One region of the Lysinibacillus sp. NPDC097279 genome, then DNA from elsewhere that is predicted to be linked to it. Evidence: riboswitches for the same ligand, from Rfam matches in the RefSeq annotation. Region 1 holds a riboswitch; each other region holds the start of a gene.
What was found. Region 1 has a riboswitch for thiamine pyrophosphate ahead of thiM (hydroxyethylthiazole kinase). Riboswitches for the same ligand answer to the same signal wherever they lie in the genome.
Positions count from the first base shown of each region.

Region 2: linked by a shared signal. The riboswitch ahead of thiW (energy coupling factor transporter S component ThiW) and the one ahead of thiM (hydroxyethylthiazole kinase) in region 1 are both predicted to bind thiamine pyrophosphate.
Region 3: linked by a shared signal. The riboswitch ahead of thiT (energy-coupled thiamine transporter ThiT) and the one ahead of thiM (hydroxyethylthiazole kinase) in region 1 are both predicted to bind thiamine pyrophosphate.
Region 4: linked by a shared signal. The riboswitch ahead of ACIQ1H_RS06575 (ABC transporter substrate-binding protein) and the one ahead of thiM (hydroxyethylthiazole kinase) in region 1 are both predicted to bind thiamine pyrophosphate.

Region 1 covers NZ_JBIWDA010000001.1:129,741-134,515, reverse strand. Annotated here, with positions in the region: gene sppA (signal peptide peptidase SppA) at 1-445, opposite strand, end outside; gene mbcS (acyl-CoA synthetase MbcS) at 630-2,216, opposite strand; TPP riboswitch at 2,411-2,509, shown strand; gene thiM (hydroxyethylthiazole kinase) at 2,598-3,353, shown strand; gene thiD (bifunctional hydroxymethylpyrimidine kinase/phosphomethylpyrimidine kinase) at 3,353-4,177, shown strand; gene thiE (thiamine phosphate synthase) at 4,167-4,775, shown strand, end outside.
Region 2 covers NZ_JBIWDA010000002.1:40,482-45,256, reverse strand. Annotated here, with positions in the region: gene ACIQ1H_RS10335 (ABC transporter permease) at 1-66, shown strand, start outside; gene ACIQ1H_RS10330 (ABC transporter substrate-binding protein) at 63-1,136, shown strand; gene ACIQ1H_RS10325 (MFS transporter) at 1,535-2,731, shown strand; TPP riboswitch at 2,787-2,894, shown strand; gene thiW (energy coupling factor transporter S component ThiW) at 3,095-3,586, shown strand; gene ACIQ1H_RS10315 (VWA domain-containing protein) at 3,645-4,775, opposite strand, start outside.
Region 3 covers NZ_JBIWDA010000007.1:108,057-112,831, reverse strand. Annotated here, with positions in the region: gene ACIQ1H_RS20445 (hypothetical protein) at 1-627, shown strand, start outside; gene map (type I methionyl aminopeptidase) at 661-1,416, opposite strand; gene thiT (energy-coupled thiamine transporter ThiT) at 1,663-2,223, opposite strand; TPP riboswitch at 2,344-2,451, opposite strand; gene ACIQ1H_RS20430 (magnetosome magnetite crystal formation protein family) at 2,580-2,912, shown strand; gene ACIQ1H_RS20425 (hypothetical protein) at 2,944-3,066, shown strand; gene ACIQ1H_RS20420 (AAA family ATPase) at 3,197-4,775, opposite strand, start outside.
Region 4 covers NZ_JBIWDA010000001.1:1,298,778-1,303,552, forward strand. Annotated here, with positions in the region: gene ACIQ1H_RS06560 (ABC transporter ATP-binding protein) at 1-473, opposite strand, end outside; gene ACIQ1H_RS06565 (ABC transporter permease) at 448-1,221, opposite strand; gene ACIQ1H_RS06570 (thiamine-binding protein) at 1,218-1,511, opposite strand; gene ACIQ1H_RS06575 (ABC transporter substrate-binding protein) at 1,512-2,507, opposite strand; TPP riboswitch at 2,704-2,815, opposite strand; gene ACIQ1H_RS06580 (sensor histidine kinase) at 3,146-4,144, opposite strand; gene ACIQ1H_RS06585 (response regulator transcription factor) at 4,141-4,775, opposite strand, start outside.

The sequences.
Region 1 (4,775 bases):
CAGAAGCAGCCATCGAATCCATTGAAACGTAAATTGGAATTTGACGTTCCTCTTTAATTTGCAACAGTTTTTTATAAATTTCTGCCGATTCCTTTACGCCACCACCTGGTGAATTTACACTTAGCACAATACCTTGTACTGAATCATCATATAAAATATTGTCCAATTGATTTAAGAAAAACTGGTGATCATAAGCTACGGTTTGCCATAATGTGTTCGATCCAACATCTTGAATCGTTCCATCCACTTTTAAATAGGCAATACGCTTACTGTAATCTTCACCTTCAATAACAGTTTCATAAACATTTAAATTATTTCCAGCGACAATGCTGTCAAAATTACTAAAGAAGTCTGATTTAAATATTGCAAAAATCGTATTAATTCCTAATGAAAATACTAACAACACAGCAGCTATAGCCAAGGCTATCCACCTTTTTACATTCATACAAACGCCTCCTCAACACGTTATACGTCTAAATTTCCAAAACGTTTCACTTTTAAGCAATTTTTATGTAAAAATGTTCTGTTGTTTATTATTTTACTATAAATAAATGAGGCTACAACAAAAAATCAAAAGTTCATAATAAAACATGAACTTTGATTATTCGCCTTTATTTCCTAGGAAATATTTATTGATGTGTATAAAGAGCTTTTTCTTGTTGACGTAATTCGACACGACGAATTTTACCCGATGCAGTCTTCGGTAAAACATCTACAAATTCAATCGCACGTGGATATTTATATGGGGCAGTCATTAATTTCACATGGTTTTGTAACTTTTTAATAAGCGTATTATCCCCTGTCTCACCTTCACGCAGGACAATAAATGCCTTGACAATATTTCCTCTTACTTCATCAGGACTAGCAACTACAGCAGCTTCCTTTACTGTAGGGTGTTTCATTAATGCATCTTCCACTTCAAATGGCCCTATTGTATAGCCTGAAGAAATTATGACATCATCTCCACGGCCCTCAAACCAAAAATAGCCATCGGCATCTTTATATGCACGGTCTCCAGTTATATACCATTCTCCGCGGAATTGTAGGCTCGTGCGTTCGGGATCTTGGAAATATTTTTTAAAGAGTGCAGGTGTTTCACGATGCACGGCAATATCCCCAACTACACCTTCAGACACAGGATTTCCATGGTCGTCGATTATTTCTACTGTATTTCCTGGTGTCGGTTTTCCCATTGACCCAACGCGCGCTTCCATGCCAACCATTGTCCCTACAAGTAATGTATTTTCAGTTTGTCCGTAGCCATCTCGAACCTGGATATCAAACGTTTCTAAAAACACTTTTACAACTTCACTATTCAATGGTTCTCCCGCTGATACCGCTTGGCGGATTTCGCTTAAATTATAATCCTGTAAATTATTAAGTGCTGCCATAAATCGATACTCTGTCGGTGTACAGCATAATACATTTACTTTAAATTTTTCAAGCAACGACAAATAAGTTGATGCATCGAATTTGCCTTTATAGACAAAGGCTGTTGCACCACTGCCTAAAGTTGCAAGGAACGGACTCCAAATCCATTTTTGCCATCCAGGTGCCGCAGTAGCCCATACTATATCATTTTCTTGTACACCTAACCAATTTGGTGCTGTTGTCCGTAAATGAGCATAACCCCAGCTATGCGTATGAACAGCTGCTTTAGGATTGCCCGTTGTTCCACTTGTATAGGCTAAAAAAGCAGTGTCAGTACTTTTTGTTGGTGTAGGATTCGTATAGTTTGTTGGATGCTCCTCCATTTTTTCAAGCAACGGTTGCCATGGGGCATGCGCCTGACCAATTACATATTGCAAAATGCCCTTTAGATTATTTACTTCATCAAATTGCTCAATATATGGCTCGTAAGCAATTATTCCTTTGGCATTTGCATGTGTAATGCGGTATTCAATATCCTTTGTGCGCAACATTTCTGAGCTTGGAATAATCGTTAAGCCCGCTTTTAATGCTGCTATGTATACGATATATGCCTCAACAGATCTTGGAACCATTACTAAAAGCACATCACCTTTTGCTAGTCCTTGCGAAGTAAATACATGGGCCGCCTGATTTGCTTTTTCAAGTAAATTTGCATATGTAATATGTTGAATTTCTTCATGATTGTTATAAACAATTAATGCTTTTTTAGAAGGGTCCTGAGCATACTTCTCAATCTCCTCAACAATGTTATACCATTCTGGTGCGATTAAATCCTGTCTTTTCATAATAACTGCCTCCTTATTGCTAGGTTTATTATAAAACTCATTTTTTATGATTTTCAATGGATGGACCTTATTTTCACAAAGTCATGACAATTATCATGGTTTATTATATGGCATCAGTCACTGCTTTCCAGATAATGATAAAATACTATTGAATACTGAGAATAGGTATGTTACATTTTGGACAACTAAAAAATTCATGATTGCAGGGGGACTCATAACGAGTTGAGAAGGTAAAACCTGACCCTTTGAACCTGTTAGTTAATACTGACGTAGGGAGCAACACACATCTTATTACTGATGATAAGCTCTTTTTACGTGTACACTTTGCACGAAAAAGAGCTTTTTTGCATGCTTACGTCCATCCAAAAAAGGAGGACTATGATGATTTTTCAAACTATTCGTAAAAGACAGCCATTGATTCATTGTATTACCAATTATGTAGTTGCCAATTTCCAAGCAAATGGCTTATTAGCAATTGGTGCTTCACCTGTCATGGCCGATGAATCAACCGAAGTTGAAGAGATGGTATCGATTGCATCAGCCTTATTAATTAATATTGGCACGCTTACTACCCGTACAAAACAATCGATGTTCCTTGCTGGCAAAAAAGCAAACGCGCTAGGTATACCTGTGATTTTGGACCCTGTTGGTGTTGGGGCAACAACTTTACGTAAACAAACGATACAGCAATTATTAGAAGCGGTTCACTTTGCTGTTATTCGTTGCAATATCGGTGAGCTTGCCGCGATTGCTAATGTTCATTGGCAACAAAAAGGTGTGGATAGTGGCAGCGGCTCCATATCTGTTGAAGATAAAGCACAAGAGATTTCTAAAAAATATAAGTGCATTGTTATTGTAACTGGTGAAAAAGATTTTATTACTGATGGTGAGCATTCTAAATGGATTATTGGTGGAAACGCTCGCATGACAGAAGTTACAGGGACGGGTTGTTTATTAAGTGCTATTTGCTGTGCAGCTTATATGGCAGGTAATGAGCCATATACTCAGTTGTGCCATACATTAACGAGCTATAAAAAAGTTGCTGAACATGCCGCTTCTTGTGCGCCATATAATGGTGATTTCGCAGTGTCCGTCTTAAATGAGCTTCACCGTTTATCGAAGGACGGTGAAAAATAATGCATATTGTGACGACAATAGCTGGCTCAGATAGCGGTGGTGGAGCTGGTATTCAAGCTGATTTAAAAACTTTCCAAGAATTAAATGTATTCGGGACATCCGTTATTACCGCTTTAACAGCACAAAATACTTTAGGTGTGAGCGGGGTGTTTCCAATTGATCAAGCTTTTGTAAATAAACAACTTCATTCACTGCTGGAGGATTTTTCAATTAGTGCAATAAAAACAGGCATGCTTTTCTCCTCAGATATTATTCATACTATTGCAGGAGCTATGTCTAATTTAAATATTCCACTTATTGTTGATCCTGTAATGATCGCCAAAGGTGGCGAAAACTTATTACAGCAAGAAGCAGTTGAGGCGTTAAAAAACACTCTATTACCACTTGCTACAATCGTCACACCTAACATCCCTGAAGCGGAGACGCTTACAGCAAGCAAAATACACAATTATTCAGACATCCAACAAGCTGCACAGTCATTATTAAAGCTAGGTGTTCAATGTGTCATTATTAAAGGTGGTCATCTACAGGATGATAACTTTGCAACAGATTATGTATTTTTTAATGATGGTAAAACATTTTCAATGCAATCTACTCGAATCGCAACGAAAAATACACATGGAACGGGATGTACATTTTCTGCTGCTTTAACCGCTTTTATTGGCCAGAAAATGCCTTTAAAACAAGCGATTATTGAAGCGAAAAAGTTTATTCAGCTAGCCATTAGCCATGATTTATTGATTGGCAATGGCAATGGGCCAACAAATCATTTTGCTTACAAAAAATTTCTCGATACTTGTGAGGTAACCATTCATGAAACGTAGTGATTTACAGCTTTATTTTATAATGGGCACAGCGAACGTAAAAAATAGACAACCTTTAGAAATTCTTGAATCCGCATTGCAAGCAGGCATTACGATGTTTCAGTTTCGTGAAAAAGGACAACAAGCATTGACGAATGAGCACTACGAACAATTTGCACGTCAATGTCAAAACCTATGCAGAAAATACAACGTTCCCTTTATTGTGAATGATGATATCGACCTTGCTCTAAAGCTTAAGGCAGATGGCCTTCACATTGGTCAAGACGACCATCCCATCTCACTAGTGCGACAAAAAATTGGACAAATGATTCTTGGTGTTTCGGTTCATACAGCCACTGAATTACAAGTTGCTTTAACATATGGAGCGGATTATGTAGGGATTGGCCCTATTTATGCAACGACGTCCAAAAGCGATGCAAAACCACCTAGTGGAACTAAGTTTTTACAACAAGCAAGAAACATGTATCCGCAGTTGCCGATCGTCGCAATTGGTGGCATCGACTGCGACAATGCACTTGCTGTTTTTAAAGCAGGTGCAGATGGCGTAGCGGTTATTTCAGTTATTTGCGAAAGCAATGATATTCAAAAAACAGTTTCA
Region 2 (4,775 bases), on a different contig from region 1:
TTAGTTGTAGTTGGCTACTATTTCTTTACAAGCCGTACAAATAAAAGAACGGAGGGACATCGATGAAAAATTTAATTCAAGCAACCATTGCCATTCTTGTCGTGTCCGCCCTTTTAATGTACGCTGCTGATGCCATGAGTGCGAACGGTGGTAAAAGTGGTAAAGATACATTAACTATTTTTAACTGGGGAGAATATATCGACCCTGATTTGCTAAAGCAATTCGAAAAAGAAACGGGTATCCATGTTATTTACGAAACATTTGACTCAAATGAGGCTATGATGACGAAAATTAAACAAGGTGGTACAGCTTACGATATTGCCGTGCCGTCTGAATACATGATTGAAAAAATGAAGGAGGAAAACCTACTCCTTCCTTTAGATAAAACGAAAATACCTAATTTTAAAAATATCGATCCGTATTTTCTCGATTTACCATTTGATGATAACAATGAATACTCTGTTCCTTATTTCTGGGGCACAGTAGGTATTGTTTATAATCCAGATTTAGTCGGTGACTTAGATTTCTCTTCTTGGGAAGATTTATGGGATCCCTCGTTAAAACGTAAAGTCTTTTTAGTAGACGGTGCACGTGAAGTTATTGGCATGGGCTTAAATAGTCTTGGTCATTCTCTTAACTCGTTAAATAATCAAGAATTACGTCAGGCTACAAATAAGCTAATTACACTCGCTCCAAATGTGAAAGCAATCATCGGTGATGAGATTACACCTTTGATGATTAATAATGAAGCGGCTGTCGCCCTCACTTGGTCTGGTCAAGCAGCAGATATGTTATTCGAAAATGAAGATTTAGACTTCGCTGTTCCAGAGGAAGGCTCGAACTTGTGGTTTGACAATATGGTTATCCCAAAAACTTCGAAAAATGTTGATGGTGCACATGCTTTTATTAACTTTATGTTAAAAGCGGAATCTGGTGCTCAAAATGCGGATTATGTAGGCTACTCTACTCCTAATATTGCAGCGACAAAATTAATGGATAAAGAAGTTGTAGCTGACGAGCGCTTCTACCCTTCCGAGGAGCAACGTAAAACATTAGAAGTATATAAAAACCTTGGCCCAGATTATTTAGGAAAATATAATGAATTGTTTTTAGAATTTAAAATGAGTATTCGATAAATACTAAAGAGAAAAAACAATATTTTTCTCTCTCAAAAAGTCGACAAAAGACATCAAGAGTTAAATATTTGATGTCTTTTGTCATTTTTTCTTTTAATCGTTCTAATATAGAATTTCACTTTCGATGTGTTCAGTTGATTGGAGCGGCGGGCAGCGACTCCTGCGGTAACACACAACATGTACGAAGCAACAGGCCACGCGCACCGAAATGGTTGCGGCTTACAGTGCCCATGGAAAGAGACCGCAAGTAGCGGAAATTAACAGTATTATTCTAAGGAAAAACAATGTCTTCGTTCCGCTAACCAAGTCATTCACCTACGACTATAATCTGATAGCCAAGCAATATTTCTTTATGATAGACTGTAGGAATGTTTCAATAGAAAAAAGGGGGGTATACGATGACCCAGCAGAAGTCAAACAAGGCGGCTTTGTACATTTTAATGTTTAATATGTTTATCGCAATGGGGAGTATCGGAATTATTATTCCTGTCATGCCAAAGTACTTACACATATTTGGTGCTGCAGGACAAGTTCTTGGCATGTTAATTGCAACGTTCGCCTTTGCACAGTTTATATTTTCTCCAATTGCTGGGAATCTTTCGGATCGATATGGTCGAAAAAATTTGATTGTTTTTGGTCTGATTGTAACTGGTATTGGGCAAATTTCATTTGGGCTATCTACAGATGTGTGGATGCTTTTTGTTGCTCGTTTCTTAGGAGGATTAGGTTCTGCCTTTATAGCACCTCCAATTATGGCATTTGTAGCAGATATCACAACGTATGAAGAACGAGGTAAAGGGATGGGCATGTTAGGTGCTGCTATGTCTCTTGGTTTTATGATTGGACCAGGTATTGGCGGGTTCCTCTCTAAAGTTAGTTTGCATTTCCCATTCTTTATGGCTGGAGGAGCGGCTATTATAGCCTCTATCCTTTCGTTGGTGTTATTACCTTCTACAAAACCAACTGCTGCTCAAAAAGCACAAAAGCAAGAAAATCTTGCGAAGCAGATGGCGCGTTCAGTCCAAATGCCTTACTTTGTCATGCTTATTATTATGCTAGTGTTTTCGTTCGGAATCGCCAATTTCCAAACGACATTATCATTATTTGTAACTGAGAAATTTAACTATACACCTCCAGATATTGCAATCATCTTAACTGTAGGTGGCGCATTCGGTGTTATTGTGCAAATGTTCATTATCACACCACTCTTTAAGCGCTATGGGGAAATGAAAGTTGTATTAGTCAATTTATTTATTGCTGCTGTAGCAATCTTCCTCATATTATTTGTTTCTGGCTTCGCATTAATTTTAGTTGTCGCAACAATTTTCTCTACGGCAACAACACTTATACGTCCAGCAGTCAACACACTGATTTCTAAGCTTGCTGGCAATGAGCAAGGTTTAGCCGCTGGACTTACCAATGCCTATATGAGTCTTGGAAATATGATTGGTCCTGCACTTGCGGGTCTTTTATTTGACTGGGATATGAACAGTCCGTATATATTCGGGTCGATTATTTTAATGACATGCTTCTTACTAGCGCTCATTTGGACCGTAAAAAAGGCTCCACATCTTATGCATCCTGATTCAAATTAGTCCATTGACAATTATTTCAAATATGGTACATTTATTATCGAAAAATTAAATCGTTTAACACCACTAGGGGAGTCTTTACAAGGCTGAGACGTATATGTTCATATACGGACCCTTTGAACCTGATCTAGTTCACACTAGCGGAGGGAAGTGGCGACACTTGCTTTTGTGTAATTTAAAAATGCAAGGCCGCTTCCTTTCGTTACTAGGAAGCGGCTTTTTTGTATTCATCAGGCAGTGCTATCGGCGATTTTGTGAGGTCTCTCGGCGATTTGTACGGTTTTATCGGCGATTTCTCACATTTTATCGGCGATTCACTGAGTTCTATCGGCGATTCATCGCACAAAACTAAAAGGAGTAACTATCATGTCTATTCGAAAACTAACTACTATGGCTTTATTAGTCGCTATTGCAGTAGCAGGCTCTATTTTTGTCTCCATTCCAACTGGCATTGCACGTGCCTATCCTGTACAACATGCGATCAACGTCATCTGTGCCATTCTATTAGGTCCTATGCCTTCTATCGTCGTTGCTATCGTTACAGCATTGATTCGTATCTTAACAGGCACAGGCTCCCTTTTAGCGATTCCTGGAAGCGTCATCGGTGCGGCATGTGCGGCCTTTGCTTATAAATACAGTCGCAGCAATTGGCTTGCTGGTGCTGGTGAAGTATTTGGCACAGGTATTCTTGCCTCATTAGTCGCTGTTCCATATGCGCAATTATTTATGGGAACGTCTGTCGGTGCATTATTTTTTATGCCTGCATTTTTTACATCAAGTTTAATCGGAGCCTTTCTTGGCATGATGATGGCTAGCAGTCTACGGAAAACTGCGCCCCATTTTCTTATTGCGAAATAGCTATGTTTATAAAAAAAACGATGACACATGCGTTTTTCAATGTGCCATCGTTTTTTATTTATGAGCGTTTTTTCATTCCTTTTAATAACTGTGCAACATTCGTATCCTCTGACTGGACAGTCGCTTCTTCAACAGGCTTTTCTTTCTTATGCCTTGTTATAAAGCTCCAACCAAAGCGTCGAATCGTAATATCTACGAAGAATAATAGCATCCCCGTTAATAGTAACCATGTTGCAATATTTTGGCGCTCTGCTCCTTTGTTGGTGAAATTACGGAACACGTCTTGTGGTTCTTTCAAGACAGAGCCACCCGTTTGCTTCGTTAGTTGCTCGACAAGTGTTTCATTCACAGGACGTAATTCATATTCTGCACTGTACGGTACGCTTAGACCAGCCTGGTAAATAGCCTGATCTTCGTCAGCAATACGGAAAAAAATCAATCCTGGTTTCGCTTGCACAACTGCCCGTACTTGCGATGCGGAAATCGTTTCAAGCTGTAAATCAAGCTCCTCACCCGCTTCATCGACAGCGACGATATCTAAAAATGCTGCTTCATTTGTCGGATCAGTGATGAGAAATGAGCCATCTGTATCGAGTCGTACATCATAGGCCACATCATTATAGCTTGGTAGCATTTGCGAAATGATTGTTTGCCAAAATGATCCCCATTCCTGCCATCTTGCCCAGTCACCAGCCCATTTCCCTGTCGAATCTGATGTGAAAGCGAATGTTTTACCAAGCCCATATTGCCATAGGGCCAATACAGGGTCTTCCTTCTCACTTTCAGCTATCACAGCAGCTCCCTGCTTTGCCGTCGTGCCAATATATGCATTCATTTGTGGCACACCCTTTGCAAAAAGTGTATTCCATCCAGTTGCATTATAAATTGTAGGATAAAACGGATTGTCCTCTATATAAGTACGGGAAATCATCGCTGTTTCACGGGATAAAATTGAGGGAATTGTTTGTTCATCAATAACATCATAGAAACGACCACTACCCATTTCACTTAATGACTGAAGTAAGTTGCCATCTGCATCTTGTCCAATCGCCACTGTAGAAAGTGTAATCCCTTGTTCCTTCCCATTTTCAATTAAATCCTCATAATTGCCTGATTGCGACTGTCCATCTGTTAGTAAAATAATATGCTTTCTCTGCAATTTTAAATCTGCCAAACTATCATATGCTGC
Region 3 (4,775 bases), on a different contig from region 1:
TCTTCGTTAGAAATCTCAAATCGTTTTCCCGTAATGTTTGCACCTATTAATATTAGTTATATGATATGGATATTAATTTACATTTTGCTTGCTTATTGGTTAGTTATGAATTTTCAAAAGACATCTATTAAACAGACTGTTCTCTTTAGCAATGTTTGCATATTACAGGCGCTCTCTATTTTATTTTGGCATTATGAATTATTCATAGTCTTTATTTGCTGCTCCGTCATATTAGTATTGTACTTATTTTTACTTTATAGTACTTATCCGTATACAAATAATACTTTATCTGGCCGACTACCCATATCACTTTATTTTGCCTGGTCTACATTTATCATGATGACAAATGCAAGTTTTACATTAACATCTTATGGATGGCATGGTTTTGGACTTAGCAATCCACTTTGGGCAGTTATTTTACTGTCAATCAGTGTAGCTATCGCCTTACATATTCGTTACCATTATTACGACATTGTCTATCCTAGCGTGTTTATTTGGGCATTTATTGGTATTGCGCTCCATAATCATCTTGATGAATTACTCGTGACGACAGCGGCATTATTTTTATGTGGTGTCCTAATTGTTGGTATCCTATTTGTTAAAAAAAAAGCAGCTTACCGAAAATAAGTCGGTAAGCTGCTTTTTCATCTAGCCTTTATTTTAGGCTTCATCTAACGAAGTTAAAATGATTGGTTTGTCTTTTGTAACAATAATAGAATGCTCAATTTGGGCAACTAATGATTTGTCAGGTGTAACAAATGTCCAGCCATCACCAGCTTCAACAATATGTTCTGCCTTCGCTGAAATAAACGGCTCAACAGCTAGCACCATTCCTTCTTTCATAATTGTTGAATCCCAAGCATCGTAATAATTTAAAATATGGTTTGGCTCATCATGCAATGAACGCCCTAAACCATGACCTGTTAAATTCATAATGACAGTTAAATCGTTTGCATAAGCTTCACGCTCAACAGCTTTCCCAATTTGGTTTAATTTAGAACCAGCTTTTACTTTTGTCATAGCGCGGTCAAAGGCACTTTTTGCTACGCGGCAAAGTTTTTCCTTATCTTCGTACCCTTCACCTACTACAAATGAAATACCTGTATCTGCAAAATAGCCATTTAAAGAACCTGATACGTCAATATTGACAATATCCCCTTCTTTAATAACTCGTTGTCCTGGAATACCATGGGCAACTTCTTCATTCACACTAATACATGTGTATCCTGGGAAATCATATTCACCTTTAGGACCAGAAATAGCTCCTGCTTCAGCAAACATACGGCCTGCAATTTCATCTAATTCAAGTGTTGTCACACCAGGTTTTGTAGCTGCTTTCATTGCCTCACGAATTTCTGCACAAATGCGACCGATTTTTTTAAAGGCTTCAATTTCTTCTTGCGTTTTTACAATCATTTATAACGTCCCTTTCATCTAATATCTATTCATTAATATAACATAACTTTATATGTCCATAACGCCAAACGCTTTAATTATTCTATGCTAACATTATTTCATAAGTACCAGACAAGTAAAAAACAGACCCTTTTAGAAGTTCTGGTACTAACAATAACGACCCAATTGTCTTGAATTATAAAAAAAAATAGCACACTAAGTTACACTTAGCATACTATTTTCACTTTTGGGACAGTCTTATCGTGTTTATGATTTTCGTTGCATTAATTGGGGTGCAGCTGTAAATAATATCACACCAACGATCGCTGTTAATATTGTTGCTGGAAGCATGTATGTTCCATTGTATATGATTGAATAAATCCATGCGTTTTGCTCGCCTGCATATTCTGCAAAAAATACAGCCCCTGCAATTGTATGGGCTAAATAACGTAGGAAACCTGCTAATACGGTACCGATTACAATGTAAAGGGCCATTTTCTTTTTGTTTAAGGCGGCTGTCGCTTTAAATATAGGTCCACGTACTACTGCCGCTAAACCAACGACCGTAAATGCTACTCCGTAATCTAGCAAGCCTTGTAGCCAATGCACAATATAAGCGCCAAACATCGTTTGCATAACTCCAATTAGTAAACCTGTTGTTAGTCCAGCTAAGAGCCCCCAACGTAATGCCATTAAGATGATTGGTATCATTACTAGACTTACGGAGCCACCTTGCGCCCATACTTTAAAGGAAACTTGATCGAGTACAAGTCCTAGCGCTGCGAAAATTGCAATTTCCATCAGCATGAGTAATCTTTTTTTGTCCATTTTATTATTCTCTCCTTTGTTCCGATGTAGGATACAAGAGCAGGAATAGAAATCTTTTTGATATGCATGTCAACTGGCATAAAAAAACGATGCCAGGACAGAGCCTCACATCGTAAAAGTGTCGGTTTCTATCCACATCCCTACGCAAGCGTTAACTTACAGGTTCGAAGAGTAAAGGCATTACGTGCCCAGTCTCAGCTGACATCATCAGCTCCCCTTGTGGTCGTTACATCTTATTATTTTGTTGAACATCCTCATTGTACGTAAACCCTTTTACAATTACAACCTTTTCCACATTAATTTTTTTGAAACTTTCGTGTTTTCTATGCGTAAATAATTTAAAAGGAGGGACTACTATGGAGAATCAAAAAATTTTATCTGCCTTTAGTTATCTCAGTATTTTTTTTGCACCATTTATCGTTCCAGTAATCGTTTATTTTGTATCAAAAGATAGTGATGTCAAGAGACATTCCATTAGAGCACTTATATCTCACTTAATACCATTTATCTTTGGTATCATTTTCTTTATCGTCTTTGTATTTTCTACAATATCATTGAACACGTTTGATCCTTCTTCTAATGGGAATACATTTATTATCATATGGTTTGTATCTTTTGGTATTTATTTACTCGTTTCATTAGGCATTGTCATTTGGAATATTGTTCAAGCTGTACGAGTTATTCGTTAAAAATTTTTAGTATGAAGGAGCTGTCGTATTCATGAAAGTATCGAAGGTAGTTAAAACTGCAATAAAATTAGCGCCCATCGTTATTCCGATTGTCAAAAAAGTGGTCGCAGCAAAAAAAGGAACAACACCTAACGTAACGACACACAAAAAATAATAGCCAATGGGCTCCTATAACGTAAAAACCCACATCGCTTTCCAGCAGGCTCAATGTAAGCCGCAGGAGTCTTCGTGGGTTTTACTATGTTATCTATAAATTGTTTGAGAATTGTTTGTGTGCCTGGCACTTATTTTACTTCAAAATGGGTTGTGCTATGTCCGCTCAACGTTTTTTCGACGTGTAATACTGCAGGCATTGCAGCTTTCAACTCAGCTACATGTGAAATAACGCCAATCATTCTTCCAGAGTCTTGTAAATCAATTAGCGTGTCAATCGCTTTATTTAACGCTTCCTCATCTAATGAACCGAAGCCCTCATCGATAAACATTGTTTCGATACGAATATTACCTTGGAAGCTTTGAATTACATCCGCCATACCTAATGCAAGACTTAATGATGCATTAAACTTCTCCCCACCTGATAATGTTTTAACATCTCTTAATTGGTCTGTGTACGCATCATAGACATCCAAGCCAAGCCCACTTTGCTTCGCATGCTTCTCTAATCGATCTGAACGGCGCAATTCAAACTGTCCATTCGATAAGTGGAATAATCGGATATTTGCTGCTGCAGTGATTTTATCTAAATAATTAATTTGAATATATCGCTCAAAGGAAAGTTTTTTCGGATTTTGGCCATTCAACACTGTGTAAAGCTCTTTTACACGTCCTGCCTCTTGTTCAAGTACACGTATTTCCTTTGCAGTATCCTCAACTTTAACAATAAAATCAGCACATGCCTTTGCATAGCTTTGCGTCTGTTGCAAAGTTTTAAATGCTTCCTCATATGTGGCACGGAGCATCTCAAGCTTTTCCTCTAATTCCTCTAGATTTTGCTTTTCTTTTCCTTCAAGATGCTTTGCCCCATCTGCAATTTGTTGCTGTAAGGAATGTGATTGTAAGGCATAATCACGACATGCTTTCCGTAAGTCTTCGATTTCACTATCACTTCGCTTTGCAGCAGCGTATTCTTCATAGGCTGCAAACCCCACATCTTTCATGCTTACTAAAAACTGTTCACGCTTCTCATTCAGTTTATTTAGCAATTCCTCATAGGCTGTTTTTGCAAGTTCTTCTGTCATAGAAGCCTTATTTGTTGCTTCCTTAGTCGCCTGTAAATTTTGCTGAATCGCGTTCCAAGCTGACTGTAACGCCATTTTTTGCGAACCTACATCTGCAATCATTTGTTTTAACGCTTGTAATGACTGTATGTGTTTCGGAATTTGCTTTTGCTGTTCTTCTACAATCGCTTGCTGTTTTATTAACTCTTTCGACTGCTCTGCAAAATGTTGCTCTAATTGTAGTTGTTTTTGTTGTAGCTGTTCATTTTTTTCGTGTTGTCCCTTTTGCTTAGTTCGTGCGACAGACAGTTGATCCTTCACTATTTTTAAAACTGTAACTTGTTGTTCAATAAAATGTAAAGAAGATGTCAGCTCTAATCGATTATCTATTGAAATATGATAAGCATCTAATTGCTCTGTTGCCTCTTGAAGCAGTTGTTTAGTTGTTTTTAGCGTTGCATCTTGCTCCAAATATTTACGCTCCATTGTATTGGTCATCACTCGTAAAGATTCTAGCTCTGCTTCATCTACTACTTCTAACGGCTCTCTATGTGTGAGTTGATGTGTTGTACTACCGCAAACAGGGCATGGATCTCCGTCCTTCAACTTAGCTGCTAATATGCTAGCCTGCCCCGTAATCCATTGT
Region 4 (4,775 bases), 1.2 Mb from region 1:
TCGTCTAGAGCTGAGAACGGCTCATCTAGGCATAGTATCGGTTTCTCACTGACGATTGCTCGCAGAAAGGATACGCGCTGCTGCATGCCTCCAGATAAAGCATGGGGATATGCATTTTCAAAAGAAGCTAGGCCAACCTTTTCTAACCACTTTCTTGCAATCTCTATATTAGGTCGATGATGTAATTCTTCGACAATCGTGACATTTTCCAAAATTGTCCGCCAAGGTAATAAGCTAGGTTGCTGTGGCATGTAGCCGATGGTGCCTGGTTTTTGCTGAATGTTTTCTCCATTTAACAAAATAGCTCCTTGATTTAAGGGCGATATACCGCCTATTAATTGAAAAAGCGTACTTTTCCCACTACCTGAGGGACCAATGATCGCTACAAATTCGCCCTCCTTTACCGTAAAGGATAGGTTTTTCACTACTTCAAGCGCGCCAAAGGATTTAGAAATGTCTTGAATGTTCAGCATGTGATCCTCTCCCCTTTACAGTAATCTTTTCGACGAAACGTATAACACTAAATAACAATAAACTTAACAAAACTATCGCAAATATCGCCACAAATACACGATCCGTTCGAAACGATGATTGAGCAAGTGTCATATAAACACCAATCCCCTTTTTCGCACCAAGCCATTCCGCGATGACTGCTCCCATCACACTATATGTCGCGGCAATTTTAATACCTGAAAATATAGATGGATAGGCAAATGGCCATTCTAATTTCCAAAACGTTTGACGTTTTGTAGCACCAATCATCGCAAAATAATGCTTAAGTTCTGGTGACGTTTGACGAAAGCCATCCATTGCCGCAATAACGATTGGGAAAAAGCAAACGAGACAAATAATAATTAGCTTTGGTAACAGCCCAAAGCCAAACCAAATAATTAATAATGGCGCTAAAACGAGCACTGGCACATTTTGCGACACAATTAAAATCGGATATAAGAATGCCCGCATTGTATTTGAACGATGTAATAACACCGCAACACTCAAGCCACAAAGCACACCAATAGCAAGACCTATCACAGCAAGCTGTATAGTAGCGAAAACATGGGGAAGAAACGTTTGGTAAGAGTGAATGCCCTCCATCACGATGGCACTCGGCGCTGGCAATAGCCAATGTGGGATTTCAGCAAAACGGATAATGACTTCCCAGATGACTAATAGGAAGGCGATAAAAATAATCGACCTTCCTTTCGTTACTACTTGTTTCATCCTCGATATTTCTCCGTCAATGTCCCCATTGTAATGCCAGTTGGCTGATATAAAATTTTTACTTGTGTAATTACATTAATGGCACCTAAGTCAATCATTTTTTGATTCATCTGTTCAATAATTTGGAGTAAGGTAGACAGTTCTCCCTCCATAGTCGTTTCTAGTGGCTGCACCTCATAGCGCACACCTGCAGCATCGATAATTGCAATTGCCGCATCCACGAAAGGGATGACATCCTCATATTTTTCTGTTTTCGGTATAATTTGAACACTGATTAATGAATTAGCCATTTAATTTGCTCCTTTCGTTGGTAAGAAATCATTTGTAAATGCTTGCTCTGCATTAAATTTTCCTTCTAAGACGTTGTTTTTCGTCATCCATTCCGCATAGTTTTCCCAAACTGCTAATTTTTGTTCGCCCCATTGCGCTGCATCATCTTGATATTTGTTTGCTAGCCATTCTTGACTTTTATGCACAAGTGCTTTATCTAAGTCAGGTACCGCTTCAAGTAAAATATCAGCCGCTTCATTAGGTTGCTCAATGGCATACTCATAGCCTTTTGTCGTTGCAGCTACAAATGCCTTTACCACATCAGGATTATCCTTAATCATCTTTTCATTCGTAGCTAAAACAGGTGTATAATAATCAAGTTGCTCACTATAGTCTGTTAAATACTGCATATTTAATGTTTCCCCACGTAGCTCCGCCTCAATACCTGTCCACGCATAATAGATCCAGGCAAAATCAATATCCTTTTGCATCATGGTGAAAAAGTCTAAATCTCCTGCATTAACAATATCTAATTTTTTGATATCCGCCTGTTCTTTTTGCATAAGTGATTGTAAAACAGCTTGTTCTATTGGGCTTCCCCAGCCACCATACGTTTTTCCTTCATAGTCCTTTGGAGATGTAATGCCCTTTGAAGCAATCGAAGCAAAGCCAGATGTATTATGCTGAATAATTGCGGCAATTGATACAAGTGGTACACCCTGTACACGTGCTTGCGTAATACCTTCCTGATAGCTTACGCCAAACTGTGCTTTGCCTGATGCAACTAGCTGATCAGCACCAGCATCACCAGGTAAAATAATGTCCACGTCTAAGCCTTGCTCCTCAAAGTAGCCCAGCTTTTTCGCCACATACAGTCCTGTATGATTTGTATTAGGTGTCCAGTCTAGTACAACGGATACCTTTTTTAATGAGTTTGTTTCCTCTTTGTCCTCTTTTTCGCTACAACCAACTAATGTTACTAATGCAGCAATAAGAACGAAAAACCACTTTTTCATGCTGTGTCCTCCAAGTCTAGTAGTTTGAAAGTGTTCATGATTGAATGTTTACACCAGAAAAAAAGGTATTCTAAGGCCATTTGCAGTGCTTATGATTGATTACTCCTCGTTTTAGGTGGAATAATGAATCCTAAACAAAAAACGCCTGGGAGTTATCCCAGACGTTTGCAAACGGTATCAAAAAATAGTAAATGATTATTTTTGAATAGATGTTCCCTACGCTGGTACGAGCCAAATCAGGTTCAAAGGGTCAGCATCTAAACGGACGCAATCTCAGCTGGCAACTTCCAGCCCCCCTACATTCTTAACTTATGAACTTTTCGTTGATTATTATACCCATATGTATCGTAAAATGACAAGCTAGTAATTTTCGTAGTTGAAAAAAATGAGCTTTTACAAGACTATACTAGTAATCTGCGACATGACTTTTGCAAATAGAAAAGGTTTTAAGCATGGCGTTTGGAGTAGCAGACTATGCTGTATGGTATTTTGGGACAAATATCACTTCCGAAAAAACAATCGAAAAATGTGTAAACAAAAGCACCCAATTCCATGTATGATTTATGCATTTACCCCGTTAAACATAAAGTTGATCTCAAATACAATTTTGGGAGGCTTTTAATTTGCTGGTGTTGCCATTACAAAAAGTTTGAATGTTGCGCATAACTTATCGTAACTTGAGTACCTTTTTCGTTAGATTGGATTGTACTCTGTAGTTCAAGCATTCGGCAAATATCTTCGATGATTCGTAGGCCAGTGCCCTTTTCCACCACATTAAACCCAACCCCATTATCTTTAAATATAATTACGTTTTTTTGCAAAGTGATTTCCAAAGTATCGCATGCTGCATGACGCAAAATATTTTGGAAGATATTATCAAATAATCTGTGCAACCAAATTTCATTACTCTTCCAATGGAATTTCGTTGGAGAATCGTTTAACACAATAGAGATTTGATTGATTTTATATAAAAAATTCCACTTTAAAATGATGGTATGGATAAGTTTTGGAACGTCGACTTTTTCCATGATTATATAGGAATTATCAACACGAGATAAGCGCTCAAAGTCATATTCATTGGATAATTTCGAAATATAGTTTATTTGTTCGTTTAGAGAATTGAAAATATCCTGATGTTGTGAAAAATCATTTTCGATTGTGTAAAGTTGTAAGCGCATAGCTGTTAAAGGTGTATTAATATCATGGCGCAACTGCGTTAAAAGTTCTAGTTTCATTTGCTCTTGTTGCATTATTTCAATTTCCTTCGATATCGTACGGTCAATGAGCAGGTTTACTGCATTAGTTAAATCCCCTAATTCATCATTTCTAGAGTAAGAGATCTTTTGAAGTCTCTTCTTGTCATTACTCGCCAACTCCATAATGGTTTGGTTTAATTCATTTATTCGTTTAATTAATGAATTAATGGATTTGGAAAATAATATAGCCAAAGTAAAAAAGCTGACGAGAAATAAACCTAGCATTATTGGATAGGCTTTTGACTCAAAAAACTGGGTTTCTGTATCATTTGAAAAATAATTGTAAATTACCGTTACAATAACATTAATCACTACAATAGAAAGAGGAACACTGAATATAACCGATAATAGCAATAGTTGATATTTCTTTTTTAGTTTCATTGTTTAACACGGGTATTCATACGATACCCTTCTCCATATACATTTTGAATAATCACACCATCTGTATCGGCAATCTTGTTGCGGAGCTTTTTAATATACACATTAATTAAATTGGGATTACGATCTTCTAGCTGCCAAAGGTAATCAATGAATTGTTCTTTAGATAAAATAAAATCTGCGTTTTCATAAAGGTAAAAGAATATTTTCTTTTCAATGGCTGTAAATTCGACTTCTTTATTATTTTGATTATTAACAACACGCTTATGAGTAACATCTATGGATAAATGCTGTATTTGTTTGTGAATTCCGTAAGAAGCAGCTAATCTATTTTTTATGCGTATTAATAATTCCCTCGGATCAAATGGCTTCACCATGTAATCTTCTCCAATTTCAAGCCCTCTTAATTTACTATCAATATCACTTCTAGCCGTTAAAAATATGATAGGAATATTATGCCCTAACTGATTAATTCGCATAGAAATATGATACCCGTCCTCGCCTGGTAGCATAATATCCATAATAACAATGTCCACTTGCTTAATAACGGTATATAAAGAAGTACCATTTTTTAACCAGATTACTTTATAACCTTCTTTTTGAAGTATATTCTCCAATAAACTTCCAATCATTT